Regions from separate parts of the Rhizobium sp. A37_96 genome, predicted to be linked through region 1. Evidence: predicted binding sites of a transcription regulator. Region 1 holds the regulator's gene; each other region holds the start of a gene.

The links. Region 1 encodes LexA, which represses DNA repair genes until DNA is damaged. Its sites were predicted from a motif close to TGTTCNNNNTGTGTTCNG; they were not measured.
Region 2: a site for LexA is predicted at 1,257-1,274, ahead of ACQZ6J_RS08805 (ATP-dependent helicase). Genes of this name have one in related genera too.
Region 3: a site for LexA is predicted at 4,347-4,364, ahead of ACQZ6J_RS08085 (DNA recombination protein RmuC). Genes of this name have one in related genera too.
Region 4: a site for LexA is predicted at 2,427-2,444, ahead of ACQZ6J_RS09850 (PA0069 family radical SAM protein). Genes of this name have one in related genera too.

The regions. Positions count from the first base shown of each region.
Region 1 is NZ_JBNWDS010000013.1:178,821-183,999, forward strand. It holds gene eno (phosphopyruvate hydratase) at 1-769, opposite strand, end outside; gene kdsA (3-deoxy-8-phosphooctulonate synthase) at 922-1,761, opposite strand; gene ACQZ6J_RS26260 (VOC family protein) at 1,758-2,645, opposite strand; gene lexA (transcriptional repressor LexA) at 3,065-3,787, shown strand; gene ACQZ6J_RS26270 (ComEC/Rec2 family competence protein) at 3,768-5,179, opposite strand, start outside.
Region 2 is NZ_JBNWDS010000002.1:480,110-485,288, reverse strand. It holds gene secD (protein translocase subunit SecD) at 1-39, shown strand, start outside; gene ACQZ6J_RS08810 (SMP-30/gluconolactonase/LRE family protein) at 200-1,075, opposite strand; gene ACQZ6J_RS08805 (ATP-dependent helicase) at 1,344-3,413, shown strand; gene mmsB (3-hydroxyisobutyrate dehydrogenase) at 3,646-4,527, opposite strand; gene ACQZ6J_RS08795 (enoyl-CoA hydratase/isomerase family protein) at 4,602-5,179, opposite strand, start outside.
Region 3 is NZ_JBNWDS010000002.1:334,379-339,557, forward strand. It holds gene ACQZ6J_RS08075 (methyl-accepting chemotaxis protein) at 1-1,911, opposite strand, end outside; gene ACQZ6J_RS08080 (ribokinase) at 2,106-3,005, opposite strand; gene ACQZ6J_RS08085 (DNA recombination protein RmuC) at 3,108-4,286, opposite strand; gene def (peptide deformylase) at 4,473-4,988, shown strand; gene ACQZ6J_RS08095 (FitA-like ribbon-helix-helix domain-containing protein) at 5,054-5,179, shown strand, end outside.
Region 4 is NZ_JBNWDS010000002.1:700,683-705,861, reverse strand. It holds gene ACQZ6J_RS09870 (4-(cytidine 5'-diphospho)-2-C-methyl-D-erythritol kinase) at 1-682, shown strand, start outside; gene moaB (molybdenum cofactor biosynthesis protein B) at 682-1,236, shown strand; gene ACQZ6J_RS09860 (hypothetical protein) at 1,268-1,579, opposite strand; gene ACQZ6J_RS09855 (glycosyl transferase) at 1,756-2,274, opposite strand; gene ACQZ6J_RS09850 (PA0069 family radical SAM protein) at 2,514-3,671, shown strand; gene ACQZ6J_RS09845 (ribonuclease HII) at 3,781-4,440, shown strand; gene ACQZ6J_RS09840 (phosphotransferase enzyme family protein) at 4,445-5,179, opposite strand, start outside.

The sequences.
Region 1 (5,179 bases):
CTTCCAGCACGTACTTACCGTCCTTGAAGAATTCGGTGGAAGCGCAATCAAGGCCGAGAGCGATTTCTTCGCCCGGCTTGTAGCCAGCCTTTTCGATCGACTTCATGATGAAGTCGAGAGCGGCCGGGGCGCTGGAGAGGCCTGGTGCAAAGCCACCCTCGTCGCCGACGTTGGTGTTGTGGCCCTGCGAAGCCAGTTCCTTCTTGAGGACGTGGAAGACTTCAGAACCCATGCGGACGGCTTCGCGGATCGAATCTGCGCCGATCGGCAGGATCATGAATTCCTGGAAGTCGATCGGGTTGTCGGCATGGGCGCCGCCGTTGATGATGTTCATCATCGGGACCGGCAGGAGGCGGGCATGAGCGCCGCCGACATAGCGGTAGAGCGGCAGGTTGGCGCTCTGGGCAGCGGCCTTGGCGACGGCAAGCGAGACGCCGAGGATGGCGTTGGCACCGAGGCGCGACTTGTTCGGCGTGCCGTCCAGCTCGATCATGATGTTGTCGAGCTGGATCTGGTTTTCGGCGTCCATGCCGCCGATCGCATCGAAGATTTCCGAGTTGACGGCTTCGACAGCCTTCTCGACGCCCTTGCCATGGTAGCGCTTGCCGCCATCGCGAAGCTCGACGGCTTCATGCGCGCCGGTCGACGCGCCCGACGGAACCGCCGCGCGGCCCATGCTGCCGTCTTCGAGGTAGACATCGACTTCGACAGTCGGATTGCCACGGCTGTCGAGAATCTCGCGGGCGATAATGTCGGTGATTGCGGTCATGATAGCTTCCTGCTCGCTGGTTTATAAATCGATTTAAATCGTCTTAATCGAAGGCGTGGAAATTACAATGGCGATCCACGCCCCCGAGGTAGGGCACTCCAGCAGGCCGCGTAGCGCAAATTCATGTCAGCCTGTTGAATGCCTGATATTTATCAGCCCTTGGCGATAGCGTCGAAGGCCAGAAGCTTCTCCAGAAGGCGCGGCATGTCCTTCAGATAGACCATGTTCGGGCCATCCGACGGCGCATTGTCGGGGTCTTCGTGGGTCTCGACAAAAACACCGGCAACGCCAACGGCGACGGCAGCGCGCGCCAGCGTCTCGACGAATCGGCGATCGCCACCGGAGGAACCGCCCTGTCCGCCCGGCTGCTGCACGGAATGCGTCGCATCGAAAATGACCGGCGCGCCCATGGCCGCCATGATCGGCAGCGAACGCATGTCGGAGACCAGGGTGTTGTAGCCGAAGGAGGCGCCGCGCTCGCACAGGAGAATGTTCGGATTGCCGCTGTCATTGAGCTTGGCAAGGACGTTCTTCATGTCCCAGGGCGCAAGGAACTGCCCCTTCTTGACGTTGACGACGCGGCCGGTCTTGGCGGCGGCGACCAGCAGGTCGGTCTGGCGCGACAGGAAGGCCGGGATCTGCAGGATATCGACCGTCTTGGAAACGATGGCGCACTGCTCTTCGGTATGAATGTCGGTCAAAACCGGAAAGCCGTATTCCTTCTTGAGGTCGGCAAAGACTTCCAGCGCCGTTTCCAGGCCGATGCCACGCTTGCCGGACAGCGACGTGCGGTTGGCCTTGTCGAAGGAGGATTTGTACACAAGGCCGATGCCGAGCTTGCCGCAAAGCTCCTTCAGGACGCCGGCGATCATGAAAGCGTGGTCGCGGCTTTCCATCTGGCAGGGGCCGGCGATCAGCGACAGCTTGGCGGTGTTGGAAAAGAGGACCTTGGAGGCACCCTCGCCGACGGTCACTTCGGAATTCGTGCTCATGCTATCTCCTCGAAGGCGAACAGTGCGCCCTGCCCGGGCGCCAGCCTCGCCAATAGACGATTGTTCTTACGCGTGTAGGTGACGCCGTTAGCAGCGAAATGCGACGATGTCACGGAAAGATCGCGCGTTTTGAAAAGGATTGCGCGCGCCCTGAGCCCAGGATCGCTAGCGCGAACAGGCAAATCGTAGAATGCTTCCATTCCTTCCGGCGTCAGGATCTCGAGCTCGGCATTGGCGGTTTCGATCGTCAAGCCGAAGGAATGCTCCGAAATTCGCGGGCCGCCGACGACCTCCTCGAAAAAGGCGCGATACGCCTCCGGTTTCGATGCGGAAAGCGCCACCCGCGCGATGCCGCTCACACCGTTTTCATGACGCTCGAGCACGCTGCGGTCCGCCGGCAACGGATTGATGCGCTGGCAGCAGAAAGCCAGAAAATCCGGCGCGCGCAGATCGGCCGCGAAGGCGAGGCGAAAGCCGGCCGTCGTTTCGGTTCCGTCCGGCATCTTCATGGGCCGGGAGAAATCCAGCATCCGCCCGGCGGAGATCGCGCCCGCCTTGAAGCGCGCGTCATCCGCAACGGCATCGTCCGTGCCGAAGACCATGGCGGAAAAGCCATCTTCGCCGACTCGGAAACGATAGGCCTGATCGCGCGCAACGAAGACATTCCCGTCGGCGACGCTCGTCTCGCACTGCTCCTGCGACGCCACGCCCAAAGGTTCGAGATAGGTCTTGTCGGCCAGGAAGACGCAGGCATTCTCCGTGCCGAAAGGATGGCGTGCGTCCGGAGCGACCGTAAAACCGAGCTTGCCGAGACGTTCGCGCGCCAGAGCGATGTTGACGGTCGGCAGCACGAGATGATCCAGCGGATGCGGCAACGGCGCCATGCTTTCTCCTTTTCCCTACGGGAGCAGATTTGCGCCCATCCATCATCGAATTCAAGATGGAAGCAAGAGACCGGGAGATAGGGCGACACCGATGGAACGCAATCTCGCAAACGTGATTGCTGATTCTATTCTGTAGCTGGCTTACCCGGCGTAATATCCCGTTCGTCGACGCGGGAGACACCTTGGTCAAGCGAAAGTGTCCTAAACGGCGCAAATTCAAAATTATCAATATTTATCAATACATTAAAACTGAAACAATCCATTGGCGCTTTCAGTCGGTTCATTCGACAGTGGTAATTATTTAATCGTCCGAACAAGGCTTTACCGAAATTTAAGTACTTGCGGAACACATATGGAACATATAGTGTCCGTTCTGGATTTGTTTCACGACTTTTTCTTGATTCTGGGGTTCCAAGACGATGTTGACGCGCAAGCAGCAGGAACTGCTTCTCTTCATTCACGAACGCATGAAGGAATCCGGCGTTCCGCCATCTTTCGACGAGATGAAGGATGCGCTGGATCTGGCATCCAAGTCCGGTATTCACCGTCTGATTACGGCACTGGAGGAGCGAGGCTTCATCCGCCGGCTGCCGAATCGGGCGAGAGCGCTGGAGGTGATAAAGCTGCCGGAGGCCTATAATCCGAGCCTGCAGCCGCGACGCGGCTTCTCGCCCAGTATCATCGAAGGCAGCCTCGGCAAGCCTCAGCCGGTCGCACCGCCCGCCCCGGCAAAGATCGCCAATGACGATCACAACGGTTCGGCATCGGTTCCAGTCATGGGGCGCATCGCCGCCGGTGTTCCGATTTCCGCCATCCAGAACAATACCCATGATATTACCGTTCCCGCCGATATGCTCGGCTCAGGCGAGCACTACGCGCTTGAAGTCAGGGGGGATTCGATGATCGACGCCGGTATTTTCGACGGCGACACCGTCATCATTCGCAATTCGACGACAGCCAGCCCCGGCGACATCGTGGTTGCTCTCGTCGACGACGAGGAAGCGACGCTGAAGCGCTTCCGCCGCAAGGGTGCGTCCATCGCACTGGAAGCCGCCAACCCGGCCTATGAAACCCGCATTTTCGGGCCGGACCGCGTCAAGGTGCAAGGTAAGCTCGTCGGCCTCATTCGGCGCTATCACTGAGCGGTGACGCCGGCTGGATCGGCGCGCCGAATTTGTCGGTGCGCCAATCGTAGGTTCGATGCCGCGTCCATGGTCGTTGCGGGTTCTCGAACGCCACGGAAACGACGGGTTTGTCGCCTGTGAATGCCATTTCGATGGATCCGGTTTGCCGCAATGTCGCGCCGGTTATCAGCATCGCCCCGGAGCGGCAATGATCCAGCCGCAAGCGGATCGGTGTCACGACGATGTTTGCCGTATCGCAAGCCGGCGGCAAATAGGCCGCGTTTTCTATGGTGACGAGCATGGCGCCGTCTTCGAGCATCGCCACGCACCATGCGCCTTTCTGGCAGGCGAAGCTTCCCTGCATCGTCTGGTCAAGCGCGTCTTCCATTGCCTTGCGGACCGCGTTCTGCTCCTCGGTGCTTAATCGCCGATGACGATCGGTCTTGCTGATTTGTGGAAGCCGGCTGTCGCGAGGAAGGATGGTGGGCGGCTGATGTTCGGTTGCAACCAGTGCCTTTTGCCATTGTTCGAAGATGAAGGCCTGCGGCCGTTCGCGATTGGTCGCCAGTATGTCATCCTGTCGCAGAGCGACCAGAACCCCATCCTCCGAGATCGTCAGATCCGGCTTCGGCACGCCGGGACCGAATGCCGCCGCGCCAACGGATAAGAGCGACAATAGTAGGCCCAGGTGGCGAAGCCGGGTTCGCAACATGCTCATGATCAGGAAGCCGGCAATGAATGTCGGCATCAGCCATGCAGGCTGGCGGCCGAAGGTGATGTCACCTCCCCAGCCGGCCACGGTTTTGGCGATCGCTATGACGAGCTCCAGTCCCTCCCCGGTGACCTTCCAGAAGGGACCATCAAGACCGAGAGGCATGAGCAGCATCGCCGCCATACCAAACGGCATGACGACGAAGGAGACGACCGGCATGGCCGCGAGGTTGGCGGCAAGACCATATGTCGCCAACCGGTGAAAATGCTCGATCGAGAATATGGCTGTCGATGCGCCGCCGATGAATGACGTCGACAACACGCCGCCGAAGAAGCGGGAGACGAACAACAGCGGGCTTAACAGGCGGATGCGGGAGAAGATGGTTTCGCGATGCCGCCGCCGCTTCCATAGCGAATAGCCCGATACCAGCGCCAGCGTTGCGGCGTAGGACATCTGAAAGCTCGGGCCGAGCACCTGAGACGGCGAGAGTATGAGAATGACGATCGCGGATAGCGCCACGTTGCGAAGGCTGATCGACGGTCGATCGAGCAGTACGGCAACCAGCATGATCGCCATCATGATGAATGCGCGCTCGGCGGATACGCCGAAACCGGAAACGAGGTAATAGGCCGTCACTGTCACAAGCGCACCGAGGGCCGCAAACTTCTTTGTCGGCCAGGCCTGTACGACGCCGGGAA
Region 2 (5,179 bases), on a different contig from region 1:
TCCGGCAAGGACAACAAGCAGATCCCCGCAGCCGAATAAGCGGCAGATATTTGAAAAGGACGCGCCCGGAGACCGGGCGCGTCCGCCAGGCCGAGCTGACGTGTGTCGCGTAAAAATGTGCAGCAGTTTTGCGGCGACGACATGCGAAACAGCGGAAAACCAAAGCGCAAGAGGCGAATCGGAAAGATCGCGCGGCGCTTTAGGAAATGTTCGGCATATGCAGCGGCAGCCCGGGACGTGGCGCCGTTATCTTCTCCACCACACCCTTTTCCTGCTCGCTGACGAGCAAGTGCTTGCCATCGACGGTAAAGGCAATATTGCCCGGCCGCGTGCCGTCCGTGCGGATGTGGCCCGTCATCCTGCCCTCGCTATCGATCAGACAGATCTCGCCCAGCCCATACATGGCGCAATACAGCATGCCGCTGCGATCGAAGGCGAGGCCGGCCGGCCCGCGCAGCATGTTCACGGCGGGCGACGTCATCGATTGCGCGAACATCTCCTGGCGGCCGCCGACGATCTGACGATAGATTTTCCCGGTCAATGTCTCGCTGTAATAGAGCAGCCCGTCCGGCCCGAAGGCGATGCCGCCGGCAAGAAGCAGGCCGGCGGCCAGCACGCGAATGACCCGGCCCTCCGCCGGATCGATCTGATAGACGCAGCCATTGTAAGCGGCCTTGAAGAAATCGGGATGGATGTGACCGCCTTCGAGGAGATCGGCAAGGCGGATGCCGGAATCGGTCATGTAGAGCAGGCCGTCAGGCCCGAAGGCCAGGGCATTCGGATGGAGAAACGGACCGTCCGCGCCTCCTTCTATCACCTGGAGAACCCGCCCTTGCGGCGAAAGCCTCACAAGAGAATCCTCCGGGCCATCCGCCACCCAGAAGCAGCCATCGCCGTCGATCGCTATACCGGTCGGACTGCCGCCGATCCGGCACACTTCCTTGTTGGCGCCGCTCGTGTCGAAAAGCTTCAGGGAGCGGCGGCTAGCATCCATTTCGACAAGCGCAAGACGCCCGCCGGGGAGAGCCACCAGTCCGCTAGGCAGACGCAGGCCAGTGGCGATCGTGTCGTTCATTTTCTGAAACCTTCACTCTACGCACTGCGACACTCCAAAAACTCAAAATGCCACGCCATAGCCATACATAAGCACGAAGAAAGTTCTTTTCGAGCGGTATTCAGGCAAATCCCAAGAAGTTTCTTGCGCCGAAGCTCACATCTGCGTGCAATTCCACCGATCTTGACAGGCTTTGGCGATTCGGAACATCCATAGAACGCGCGATAGGTTTCGCGCTTGCGATTCGTTGCCTGTCGCGCCCCGAATTCCCGTCCGGTCAGGAGAATTGATGACTGCCGCCTATCTGGAAAAGCTGAACCCGGAGCAGCGGCTGGCGGTAGAGCACGGCACGACCACGGGCGACGGTCATGTCGCCGGGCCGCTGCTCGTCATCGCCGGGGCCGGCTCCGGCAAGACGAATACGCTTGCCCATCGCGTGGCGCACCTGATCGTCAAGGGTGCCGATCCGCGCCGCATCCTGCTGATGACATTCTCGCGCCGCGCTGCCGCCGAAATGGGCCGCCGCGTGGAACGGATCTGCCGTGAGGTGCTGGGTGCGAATGCCGGCATCACCGCCGATGCGCTGGCCTGGAGCGGCACGTTTCACGGCATCGGCGCGCGCCTGCTGCGGGACTATGCAGAACAGATCGGCATCGATCCGGCCTTCACGATCCACGACCGGGAAGACAGCGCCGACCTGATGAACCTCGCGCGCCACGATCTCGGCTTTTCGAAGACGGAGAACCGCTTCCCGACCAAGGCGACATGCCTTGCCATCTATTCCCGCTCCGTCAACGCGGAAGCGCCGCTCGACGGCGTGCTGCGCGACTTCTTCCCCTGGTGCGCCATGTGGGAGCAGCAGTTGCGCGATCTCTTCGCCTGTTATGTCGAGGCGAAGCAAGCGCAGAACGTGCTCGATTATGACGACCTGCTGCTCTACTGGGCGCATATGCTGCAGGAGCCGCTGATCGCCGAGGATATCGGCAGCCGCTTCGATCATGTCCTGGTCGACGAATATCAGGACACCAACCGGCTGCAATCATCGATTCTGCTGGCGCTGAAGCCGGATGGCCGGGGATTGACCGTCGTCGGCGACGATGCGCAGTCGATCTACTCCTTCCGTGCCGCCACCGTGCGCAACATTCTCGATTTTCCCAAGGCTTTTACGCCGTCGGCCGATATCGTCACGCTCGACCGAAACTATCGCTCGACGCAACCGATCCTCGCCGCCGCCAATGCCGTGATCGATCTCGCCTCGGAGCGCTTCACCAAGAACCTGCGCACGGAGCGGCAAAGCGCGGAGCGGCCGCGCCTGGTGACGGTGCGCGACGAGGCCGATCAGGCGCGCTACATCGCCGACCAGCTGCTGGAAAACCGCGAGGGCGGAACAAGGCTCAAGCAGCAGGCCGTGCTGTTCCGCACCTCGAGCCATAGCGGCCCGCTGGAAGTGGAGCTCACGCGGCGCAACATTCCCTTCGTGAAATTCGGCGGCCTGAAGTTTCTCGACAGCGCTCATGTCAAGGACATGCTGGCGGCGCTGCGTTTCGCCCAGAACCCGCGCGACCGCGTGGCGGGCTTTCGCCTGATGCAGCTTCTGCCGGGCGTCGGCCCCTCCACGGCGCAACGCGTCCTCGACCAGATCGGCGAAGAGGCAAGCCCCATCGCGGCCCTCGCGGAGCTTCCACCACCGCCCCGCACCGGAGACGACTGGACCGCTTTCGTGGAGACGATGCAGGAGGTCAAAAGCGGCAAGGCCGGCTGGCCGGCGGAAATCGGCCTGGTTCGCCAATGGTACGAGCCGCATCTGGAGCGGGCTCATGAGGACGCCGCGACACGCCAGGCCGATCTCGTCCAGCTCGAACAGATTGCCGCAGGCTACGGCTCGCGCGAGCGCTTCCTCACCGAACTGACGCTCGATCCGCCCGACGCGACCAGTGACCAGGCCGGCGTGCCTTTGCTCGACGAGGACTATCTGATTCTTTCGACCATCCATTCCGCCAAGGGACAGGAATGGACGAAGGTCTTCATTCTCAACGCCGTCGACGGCTGCATTCCCGCCGATCTCGCCGTTGGATCATCCGCCGAGATCGAAGAGGAGCGGCGGCTGCTTTATGTCGCCATGACCCGGGCGAAGGACAATCTCGACCTCGTCACTCCGCAACGATTCTTCATTCACGGCCAGCATGCACAGGGCGACAAGCATGTCTTCGCCTCACGCACGCGCTTCATCCCGGCGACATTGCTGCAGTTTTTCGAGGTCTGCGGCTGGCCGCAGGCCCGGGCCGAGAGCGCCGCCGCCGTCCGGGCGCGAGAGGTGCGTGTCGATGTCGGTGCGCGCATGCGCGGCATGTGGCGGTAAGTTGTGGCTGCGGAGATCGGTAGGTCGGGCATGTTCGCGGATGCTGCGCCTTCGTGCATGGCCCCTCACCCTAACCCTCTCCCCGTGAACGGGGAGAGGGAAACGACTTCACAAAGTAATACGCCTCTCAGCAAACAGCAGCGGCTTGGGGCACGGCTCCCCCTCTCCCCGCCTGCGGGGAGAGGGTCGGGGTGAGGGGCAGCCTTGCGCCCACCCAACTATCCACCCAACCTCACTTCGCCTCGCGAAACATCTCGATAATAGCCGAAAAATCGCGGCCGCCATTGCCGAGCTTTTCGAAGAGCGCGTAGAGCTGCGCCGCTTCGGCACCCAGAGGCGTCGACGCGCCGCTGGAGAGAGCGGCCTCCTGCGACAGGCGCAGGTCCTTGAGCATCAAGGCGGCAGAAAAGCCGGGCTTATAGTCGTTGTTGGCGGGCGAGGTCGGCACGGGTCCGGGCACGGGGCAATAGGTATTGATCGACCAGCACTGGCCGGACGAGGTCGAGGCGACGTCGAACAGCGCCTGATGCGAAAGGCCGAGCTTTTCGCCGAGCACGAAGGCCTCGCAGACGCCGATCATGGAAATGCCGAGGATCATGTTGTTGCAGATTTTCGCCGCCTGCCCTGCTCCGGCATCGCCGCAATGGACGATCTTCTTGCCCATCACGTCAAGCAGCGGCCTGGCGGCGGCAAAGCTCTCTGCCGAACCGCCGGCCATGAAGGTCAGCGTTCCCGCCGCAGCCCCGCCGGTGCCCCCGGAAACAGGCGCATCGAGCGAGAGGCAGCCGGCATCGCCAGCCATCGCATGCGCCTTGCGGGCGCTGTCGACATCGATGGTGGAACTGTCGATCAGCAGGGTTCCCTTGGGCACGGAGCGCAGCAGGTCGGTCCAGACGGTGAGGACATGCTGGCCCTTCGGCAGCATGGTCACCACCACTTCGGCGTCGGCCAGCGCCTCGGTCAAGACGCTCGCGGGCTTGACGCCCGATGCCTCGGCCGCCTTCAGCACGTCATGCGAGAGGTCGTAACCAGTAACGGCATGGCCGGCCTTGACGAGATTGGCGGCCATCGGGCCTCCCATGTTGCCGAGGCCGATGAATGCGATCCGTGTCATGATGTTTTCCTCCCATGATCGGTTGAAGCTATGCGACAGAGCGGTTCAGAAACTCCCTGATGAACCAAGCCGTTCTACGTCGCGAAAAGCGGCGGCTGCGCCGCTATGAAGAAGCGGTCGATATCGTCTGGCGCCACGTCCGAAAGGCTGGCCGGAGACCATTTCGGATTGCGGTCCTTGTCGATGACGGCGGCGCGCACGCCTTCGTAGAAATCGTGATTATACAATATGCCCATGCAGGCGCCGAGTTCACGATTGAGGCATTCGGCGAGGCTGGCGCTCGTCCGCCCGGCTCGCAGCAGCCGCAGTGTCAGCTTCAGGCTGGTCGGCGAGCGGCTGGCGATCACGCCGGCCGCTTCGGCGGCAAATTCTCCCGGTTCGCCGGCCAATGCCTGCAATACGTCTTCGACCTTATCTCCCGCGAAGGCGCGGTCGATCACATCCCGGTTTACGGCAAGCCGGCTCTCGCCGGCATCCGCCGCCATCGTCCGGATCAGCGCATGCACATCTTCCGCAGAGGCCGAGGCGGGCAGCGCCGCAATCGCGTCCACCAGAGCCGGCAGGGCCGAAGATGCCACGCAGTGATCGGCAAAGCGGGCATGGATCGCATCGGCAGCACCCACGGCAAGGCCGGTCAGCCCCATCCATGTGC
Region 3 (5,179 bases), on a different contig from region 1:
CTTGACCTGACCCGCCGAGGTATTGATCAGGGTCTTGATCTCCTTGGCGGCGTTGGCCGAGCGCTGGGCCAGTTCGCGCACTTCCTGCGCGACGACCGCAAAGCCCTTGCCAGCTTCACCGGCACGGGCGGCTTCGACGCCGGCGTTCAATGCAAGCAGGTTGGTCTGGAAGGCGATCTCGTCGATAACGCTGATGATGCGCGAAACTTCCTGCGACGATTGCTCGATGCCATGCATGGAAGCAATGGCCCTCTGGACGATCTCGCCGGAATGCTCGGCATCCTCGGATGCGGCATTGACGCTGCTTGCCGCCGTGCGGGCATTCTCGGCGCTGGAATTGACCTGCGCGGTAAGCTCGTTGAGGGCTGCCGCAGTCTCTTCGAGGCTTGCCGCCTGCTGCTCTGTGCGGCGGGCGAGGTCCGACGCGCTGGTGCTGATTTCGCCGGTGCCGCTGCCGATGTTGCCGACGCTGACATTGACGGTGTGGACGGTCTCCTCGAGGCTGGCAAGCGCGGCATTGAAGTCCTGCTTGAGCTGGGCGTACTCGCCCGGGAAGTCGTCGGCTATCCGGTGGTTGAGGTTGCCCTTCGAGAGCTCGGCGAGGCTATGGCCGAGAATGCTGACGATATGACGTTGCAGCGTGACACTCTCGTTGCGCTCGGTTTCCGAGCGGCGGCGTTCGCCCTCGGCAGCCAGACGCTGATCATTGGCTTCGCCTTCCAGACGCTTGGTGTCGGCGAGCGCGAAGCGGAAGCCTTCGAGCGCCTTGGCGACCGAACCCACTTCGTCGGCACGCGCCTGACCGGCGACCGGCTCGGCATAATTGCCTGCGCTCAGGCGGTTGACGCTCGCGATAAGGCCGGCGAGCGGCTTCTGCACGAAGCCGCGCACGGCGACGTAAAGAGCGAGCATGACGGCGCCCAGCACGAGGATGCCGGCGATGATCATCGTGTAGGTCTGATCCTGCACCGGTGCGGCGATCGCGCTGTGAGGAACGTCGATGAGGACGACCCAGGTCGCGTTGAGGCCGGGAACGGCGAAGGGGTAGACGACGCGGTCGAATTCTTCGCCGCCGTTTTCGGAAAGGTTCTTGAGGATGCTTGCGGAGGAGGAACTCAGCGCCGCCTTGATGACGTCGGTGCCCGCGCCGTTATAATCCTTCATCAGCAGGTCGGCGGTCGGGGCGACCAGCCACTTGTTGTCCTGGGAGACCAGCAGCACGCGGCCCGAGCCGAATGGATGCAGCTTCTGGAGCTTCGTGTAGAGCGAGTTGAGAGAGATATCGACGCCTGCAACACCGATCATCTTGCCGCCGGACATGACCGGATAGGCGATCGAGCTCATGGTCGTCGGAACGTCGGTGCCCTGTGCCAGGTAGGGCGGCGTGATCGCGCCCTTGCCGCTGTCGGCGGCAAGCTTCCACCAGGCGGCCGTATAGTCGTTGTCGAAGGTCGAGAACTGGATGCCGCCGTCCTTCGTCTTGGACCAGTAGGGTGAAAAGGCACCCTTGTCGTTGACGCCTTCATCCTTGTTGTTGGCAAGTTCCGTCGTCTTGCCGTCCAGCGCGCCGAGCTGCTCGCAGAACCAGCTGCCGAAGGCAAAGGCGTTCTGTTCTACGTTCGCCTTGAGGATGTTGATGATACCCTTGCGATCGAAGGTATGCCCTTCGTGACCGCGACCGATGATGGCAGCCATGGAACGGGCAGCACTGGCCATTTCGCCGAGATTGGCGGCGATCTCGTTTGAAATGGATTTGGCCTCGGTATTGGCCTGATCCATTGTCAGCGCTTCGACACGGTCGCGGGTCTGTGAAATCAGCAAAAAGTTGGAAACCAGCAAGACGAGCGCGATCGCCAGCCCGGTGACCAAGATCAGCTTGGCCGCAAGCGACTTCATACGAAAGATGAACATCATTTCCTCGAAAATGCGATGCGTCGGATAGACATTATCCGGATGCAAAGTCGGCACAGGATGGCCCTGTCATGGGGCCGCCGTGAAAATTCCTGCCGGAGCCGAAAGGCCGTGCACGTCAGGCCAGAGGAGAATGATACGGAAGCGCAAAAATTTAATTAATTGCGCTTCGCAATGCTTACGAAATTTTATCTTTAAAGCTTCTCGGCGACTTCGCTCGCAACCGGAATGGACGGTTGAGCACCCGGCTTCAGGCAGGCGAGCGAACCCGCCACGGTGGCCCGGCGCAGGCTGGCGTGAAAATCCAGGCCCTGATCGAGACTTGCGGCGAAGTAGCCGCAGAACGTATCGCCGGCGCCGACCGTATCGACCGGCTCGATGACGAGACCCTCGGCGCGCGAAAGCTCGCCGTCGCGGATGGCGATGACGCCGTCGCCGCCGAGCGTCACGATCAGCGTCTGGCCGGTCTCTCCGTGCAGGCGGACGAGGGCGGCCTCTCGCTCGGATGCCGACATGTTGTCCTGGCCGGCCAGTCTTTCGAATTCGGTCTCGTTGGCGATGACGATCTCGGCAAGCCGGCCGAGGCGAGCGGCCTCCGGGATCAGCGGCGCGAGATTGAGCACCGTGCGCACGCCCTTCGCCTTTGCGGCATTCAGTGCCGTTTCGACGGCGGCGACCGGGATTTCGAACTGCAGCATCAGCGTATCGCCCGGGTTCAGCGCGGCAACGGCGGCGGTGGCGTCGTCGCTCGTATTCGTGCCGTTGGCGCCGGGAACGACGGCAATCATGTTCTCGCCGTCGCCACCCACCAGGATGAGGGCCGTGCCGGTCGGCTCGGAGACGCGCCTGACGGCGGAAAGATCGGTGCCGGCTGCATCGAGCAGGGCAAGCGCGGGCTCGGCAAAGCCGTCATTGCCGACGGCGCCGCTGAGGCGGACCGTTGCGCCGGCGCGGCGCGCGGCCAGCGCCTGATTGGCGCCCTTGCCGCCCGCGGCGGTGGAAAAGCCGTTGCCGGCGACGGTTTCTCCCGGCTTCGGCAAGCGATCCGTTGTGGCGATGAGATCCATGTTAATGGAGCCGAAAATAGTGATCATGCGATATCCTGCCCTGGGCGTTGATCCTGCGTGATCCTGCCCGAAGGCTGCTCTATGTCTTTTGGGATCATGCATCGATTGGGCGCGACACTGCCGAAGCGATCAGTCTTCGTCAACCACCCTCAGCTTGAGTTGGCTCGTGCGGTTATCGACCGGCTTTGGTTTCTCTTCGGCACGCGTCTTCGCAGGCTCTTTCGCGGCCTCGAACTCCAGCGCCTCGATCCTCTCGCCCCGCCTTGCCAGCTTGTCGGCCGAGGTGACGATCATGTCGACATCCTTCTGCGCCATGGCAAAATGGCCCTGGAGCTTGCGCACCCGCTCATCCAGCCGGGAAAGATCGTCCATCAGATGCGCGACTTCGCTTTGGATGACATGCGCCTGCTCGCGCATGCGCTGATCCTTCAGCACTGCCTGGATCACCTGGATCGACAGCATCAGCAGCGAAGGCGAGACGATGACGATGCGGGCGCGCTGCGCCTTCTGCACGATCGCCTCGAAGTTCTCGTGAATCTCGGCGAAGATGGATTCGGAGGGCACGAAGAGAAAGGCCGTGTCCTGCGTTTCGCTCGGGATGAGATATTTCTCCGAGATGTCGCGAATATGCAGTTCCAGATCCCGGCGGAACTGTTGGGCTGCGATCTTGCCATGTTCCGGGCTGGCGGCGCCGCGAATGGCGTTCCACGCTTCCAGCGGAAACTTGGCATCGATAACCAGCGGCGGCGAGCCGTTCGGCATGCGAATGGTGCAGTCCGGCCGCGAGCCGTTCGAAAGCGTCGGCTGGAAGGCATAGGCGCCCATCGGCAGTCCATCGGCGACGATGGTCTCCATGCGTGCCTGGCCGAAGGCGCCGCGCGTCTGCTTGTTGGAAAGGATGGCCTGCAGCCCGACGACATCCTTCGCCAGCGACTGGATATTGGTCTGCGCCGCATCGATGACGGCAAGCCTCTCCTGCAGCCGGCGCAGGTTTTCATGCGTCGAGCGCGTCTGCTCGCCGATCGTCGCCGTCACCCGTTGCGACATGCCGTCCAGACGCTGGCCGATCGCCTGGTTGAGCTCGGCCTGCCGCGAGCCGAACACTTCGGCCATGGCGGCGAGCCGGCCCTGCATCTCCGCCTGCGATCGAAGAAGCGCGGCCATGGTATGCTCGGCGTCGAGCATGTCGTCCTCCGCGCGCGCCCTGCTGCGGATGAAAAGGACGAGCACCGCGATAACAAGCAGGATGACGAGGCCGGTCAGGATCTGGACCGTGGAAATGGCTTGGCCGAAGAGGATGAAGGACATGAAACCTGGCGCGCTGGTGAAGTTCTAGATCGGCACCATAGCAAAATTGTTGTGAATATCCAGATCAAAACGTGAACAGAATTTCCGGACCATTTGCTCTGGCTTTGACGGCGGCCGTTGAAAAAACACCGCTTCACGGCCTCTTGGCGATTCCATCGCACAACAAGATGCGTTATGGGAAACGTCATGACGATCAAGCCACTTATCATTTTGCCCGATCCGCTGCTCCGCCAGGCTTCCAAGCCCATCGAGCAGATCGATACCGAAATTCAGCGCCTCGCCGACGACATGCTGGAAACCATGTACGACGCGCCGGGCATCGGCCTCGCGGCGATCCAGATCGGCGTTCCCCGCCGCATGCTTGTTATCGACGTCGCGCGCGAAGGCGAAGAGAAGACGCCGCTGGTTTTCATCAATCCGGAGATCGTCGCGTCGTCGGACGAGCGTTCGGTCTATGAGGAAGGCTGTCTTTCCATTCCGGATTACTATGCCGAAGTGGAGCGCCCTGCGCGCGTCACCGTTAAGCATCTGGACCGCAACGGCAAGGAATTGCTCACCGAGGCTGAGGGTTTGTTGGCGACCTGCGTACAGCACGAGATCGATCACCTGAACGGCGTGCTGTTTATCGACCACATCTCCCGTCTCAAGCGCGAGATGGTGATCAAGAAGTTCACCAAGGCCGCCAAGTCCAAGGCTCTGTGACCGGCCGCCATTGAAAGATCAGCTGCGGGCGCCTATGATATCTTTGATATCAAATGGAGGCGCGGATGGGTGATCTTTTGATTCGCGATATTTCCGAGCCCATGAAGCAGGATATCGCAAGACGGGCAAGGCAAACCGGACGCAGCCTTTCGGAGGAGGCGAAAGAACTCTTACAGAAGGCCTTGATCGCG
Region 4 (5,179 bases), on a different contig from region 1:
CAATCTCGTGCTCAAGGCGCGTGATCTGCTGCGGCAGGCCGCTCATGCGGCAGGCTTCGACGCAGCTGGCGTTCATATCCACCTGGAAAAGAACCTGCCGATCGCATCGGGCATCGGCGGCGGTTCGGCGGATGCGGCGGCCACCTTGCGCGGGCTGATGCGGCTGTGGCGCCTCGACCTGCCGGAAGAGGCGGTCAAGGCCATCGCCCTGAAGCTCGGCGCCGATGTGCCGATGTGCCTTGCGAGCCGGCCGCTGGTGGCGCGCGGGATCGGCGAAGCGATCGAATTGCTGCCGGCGTTTCCCTCCTTTCCCGTGGTTCTCGGCAATCCGCTCATCGGCGTGTCGACGCCGGAGGTATTCCGCCAACTGTCCCGCAAGGACAATCCGCCGCTGCTGTTTCCATCGCAGATGCCGCAGGGCCAGGGCGAATGGATCGACACGATCAAGACCTTGCGCAACGATCTCGAACCACCGGCGCGTTCGATCTGCGCCGAGATTGCGGTGCTTTCCGGCCTGATCGAAAGTCAGGCCCCGATCCTGACGCGCATGTCCGGCTCCGGCGCGACATGCTTCGGCATCTTCGCCGACACGGAACAGGCGAAGGCGGCCGCCGCCTCGCTTCACAGGCAGAGGCCGGACTGGTATTTCCAGGTAACGGAGACGATCGCGGGAGAGGCATGATGGCAGGCTCAGGCAGCGAAAGACCCTTTATTCCCGTCGGCATCGCCGTGCTGACCGTTTCCGACACGCGCACGCTTGCCGATGACAAGTCCGGCGACACGCTGGTTGCGCGCATCGCGGACGCCGGCCATAGGCTGGAGGCCCGTGCCATCGTCCCCGACGACAAGGAGCGTATCCGCGCGCAGGTGGAGGCCTGGACGAAGGACGACGCCATCGACGTGGTGATCACCACCGGCGGCACCGGCTTCACCGGCCGCGATGTGACGCCCGAGGCGCTGGAGCCCTTGTTCGAAAAGCGGATGGACGGCTTTTCCGAGGTCTTCCACCGCATCTCCTACGACAAGATCGGCACGGCGACGATTCAATCTCGAGCGACCGGCGGTGTCGCCAACGCCACGTTCATCTTCGTGTTGCCGGGCTCTCCCGGTGCCTGCAAGGATGCCTGGGACGGCATCCTCAAGGCGCAGCTCGACTACCGGCACATGCCCTGCAATTTCGTCGAGATCATGCCGCGCCTGGACGAGCATCTGAGGCGCGGCGCCGGTTCAAAATAGATCCCGCATCTCTACAAGGCATGTGTAGCTACTATGCCTTCGACCCCGGAAGCGCAGGAATTGATTCCCAGGTGTCGCCTCTGAGGATAATGCAGCTTCGGCCGGAGACATCGCTGACCATCATTGTCCAGTTGCCGCTTTCGGCAGCATAGATCTCAACGATCGTGTTGGGGTCGAGCTTGCCGACAGCCGACAATTTTTCGGAAAGATGGTCGAGAAACGCGACGATATCGACGCGTTTGGCACAGGCCACTGCCGCTTGGGAGGCAGCAACGCCGGGATAGAGAATTGCACTGGCAACCAAGGCCGTTGCCATCAGGCGGTAGAGTATCGTGCGTTTCATAACGCACCTCCTTTCGCCGAAATCTCGGCGGAAAAGGAGAGTTCCGCTGACCAGTTCCGCCGCATACCGGCATCTTCATGGTCGGCCGCCCAACGCGACACGCGAAAGGTGCCGCCACATTAAAATTATGACAGCTATTCGCCAGTTTACAAATGGAATCTGGGGCGATTGACGCTCTATCGGGCCGCTCGCGCCACCCAGGAAGGGATGAGCTCGCTTGCCAGCCTTCGACCCTTCTGGCCTTTTGCGAACTCGGCCAATCGCATGCCGGTTCTGGCCGTGGCGATCGCCTGCGGCTTGGACAGCAGCAATCCCAGCTCCAGGGGCGGTGTGCTGCGGCCGATGCGCTTCAGGAATGGCCGCCGATAGCCGCGCGATGCGGTAAAGCGCGCCGGGGCCTTGTTCAGCGAGACATATTCGGCGATCTCGTCGATCCAGCCGGCTTGCGGCCGGGCGCCGGGCTCGACCAGCAGCAACCATTCGCCGCGTGCCGAGCGCAAGATATCCTTGATGTCCCACTGCGAATAGAACCGGCAGCCGGCAGCATCGGCCACCCGCGATGTGCCATCCCGCGAGCCGTGATCGAGCACGACGACATCGCAGACAAGCCCCTCGATCGCGCCTGCCACCAATGCCGCCAATGTCTGCGCCAGCTCGGGTTCCTGATCCTGGCATTCGATGATTACTGTCAACATTGCCCATTTATAGAGCGGCGCACAATTTATTGCCAGCGCATAGGCCCTGGGTTTCTCTGTTTGAGCAAAGGCTTATTCAAGGGCGAAAAACGCCACCATGGACTCCGTAAATTGGCGGAGAAGTGGTGCGGGATCTGTGCAATTCCAGTTTTTGTTCTTGCAATGTTCTCGTTTGTCGGATAGGAATTTAATCATCTTAGACGCGGCATGCGATGGCACGAACCGCCCTGGAGCTACCGATGAACGAGCAGTCCCTTGCAGGGCAGGCCGCATTCGCGCCTGCCAATACGGCAGACGTTGCCAACGCCATGATTGCCGATACCGGCCTCAGGGTCGATGCCGAGCGTCGGCGCGGGCGCGGCGCAGGATTGAACCCCAGCGGTCGGTTCGAGCCGCAGCAGCGCGAGGCCTTCGACGACGGCTGGCAGAGCTGGGAGGAGCTGCCGCCATTCAAGACCGAGGTGCAGGTGGAAAAGCCGCGCACCGCGATCACCCGCAACGAATCCCCCGATATCCCCTTCGACCGTTCCATCAACCCCTATCGCGGCTGCGAGCATGGCTGCATCTATTGCTTCGCACGGCCGACGCATGCCTATATGGGCCTGTCTGCGGGGCTGGATTTCGAATCGAAGCTGTTCGCCAAGCCGGATGCGGCAAAGCTTCTGCAACGCGAGCTGGCGAAGCCCGGCTACAAACCCCGCGTCATCGCCATCGGCACCAACACGGACCCTTATCAGCCGATCGAGAAGGAATGGCGGATCATGCGCCAGATCCTCGAAGTGCTGAACAAGGCCAACCATCCGGTCGCCATCGTCACCAAATCGGCGCTGATCATGCGCGATATCGACATCCTCAAGGAGATGGCCGCCAGGAACCTGGTGCGGGTGGCGCTGTCGGTCACGACGCTCGACCGCAAGCTCGCGCGCGCCATGGAGCCCCGGGCTGCAACGCCGTCACGGCGGCTGGAGGCGATCCAGGCCCTCAGCGAGGCCGGCATCCGCACCGCGATCATGGTGGCGCCGATCATCCCTGCCCTCAACGATCACGAGATCGAGCGCATTCTCGATGCCGGCAAGGCGGCCGGTGCCCTGGAGGCAAGTTATGTCATCCTGCGGCTGCCGCTGGAGGTGAGCCCGCTGTTTCGCGACTGGCTGCTGCAGCACTATCCGGACCGCTATCGCCACGTCATGTCGCTGATCCGCTCGATGCGCGGCGGCAAGGATTACGATGCCGAGTTCGGCAAGCGGATGAAGGGCGCCGGCCCCTATGCCTGGCAGATCAGCCGCCGTTTCGAGATGGCGACGCGCCGTCTCGAGCTGACTCGCCGCAATATCGCCTTGAGTGACGACCTCTTCGTGCCGCCGGATGGCAGCGGCGTGCAGCTATCGTTGCTCTGACCTTTCCTCGCGGGCTTTCCCTGTGCCCGCCGGAAGAAAGCCCCCCAGGTTCGCCGCCCTGATCCACCGGGGGCTTGCAGGAGATCGGGTGGTGTGCCAGCTTCGCCGCATGTCACGCAGCACATCACCCGATTCTCCAATGCTATTCGAGGACGCGCCTCTCGTGCCGACCTTCGAGCTGGAACTGATCGCCCGCCGCGCCGGCCACTGGCCGGTTGCCGGAGCGGATGAAGCCGGCAGGGGGCCGCTCGCGGGCCCGGTCGTAGCGGCCGCCGTCATTCTCGACCCTGAGCACATCCCGAACGGCCTGAACGATTCCAAGCAGCTGAGCGCCACCAGACGCGAGCAGCTGTTCGCGGAAATCCTTGCGACGGCGACAGTCTCCATCGCCTCGTCGAGCGCGGCCCGCATCGACACCACCGACATCCGCAAGGCAAGCCTGGATGCCATGCGACGCGCCATTTGCGGGCTGGCAATGCCGGCAAGCTATGTGCTCACCGATGGGCTCGATGTGCCCGCGGGGCTGGCCTGCCCCGGAAAAGCCGTCGTCAAGGGCGATGCACGCTCCTTCTCCATCGCAGCCGCGTCGATCGTCGCCAAGGTGACGCGCGACCGGATGATGGCGCGGGCCGGCGTCGTCTTTCCGGTCTACGGCTTTGCGGCCCATGCTGGCTATGGCACGGCTCAGCACCGCGCCGGCATCGAACAGCATGGGCCCTGCCCTCTGCACCGCATGAGCTTCCGCCCCTTGCGCAAGGAAGCCGTCTGAGAGGTCACCCGGTCAAGCCTGCGGCAATTACGCCTGACCGCTCCGTCACATAGGCGATATCGCTGCGGTAAATCTGGTCGTGTCCGTCCCGCAGATTGCGGTGGTAGCGTTCGACGCCGCGCGCGGCTTCCCGCTCCATGAAGGTCAATAGCGCCTCAAGCCGCTCGATGATGACGTCCGGCAGGGCATGGCGCTCGGCAACGGGCAATTCATAGGCATCGACAAAGGCTCGCGCGCGCCGGATCTGCCCGTCAAGCCTATCCAATCCCTCCACTGCCACGTTTGGCGACAACGGAGCCCAGCGATAGAGGGCGTAGGCCAGATCCCAAATCCGCGGGCCGGGATGAGCTGTCTCGAAATCGATGATCCCCGTTACTTCACCATCGTTGACGACGACATTGTAGGGCGCGAAATCGCCATGACAAACGATCTCGGACGGCAGGCGCGGCGGCAATTGCCATGCATGGGTGGCGGCAAGATCCCGCAGCACCAGAGCGGAGCTATGATGATACCGGTGCAATAGCGACGCGGCCGATCGCAGGATCCGCTCGGAGCGCATCTCGCCATTATCGCCGAGATCGCCCGTGGCGCCGGGCAGATAGGCAACCTTTTCCCAGACCTCGTCGAAGCCGTTCGGTTGCGGAGCGGCGGTGAAACCATACAGCGGCAAGGCGGCCAGCAGCGCATGCACGCCCGGCGTCCAAGGACGCACCGGCCTCACGACAAGATCGCCCTGACG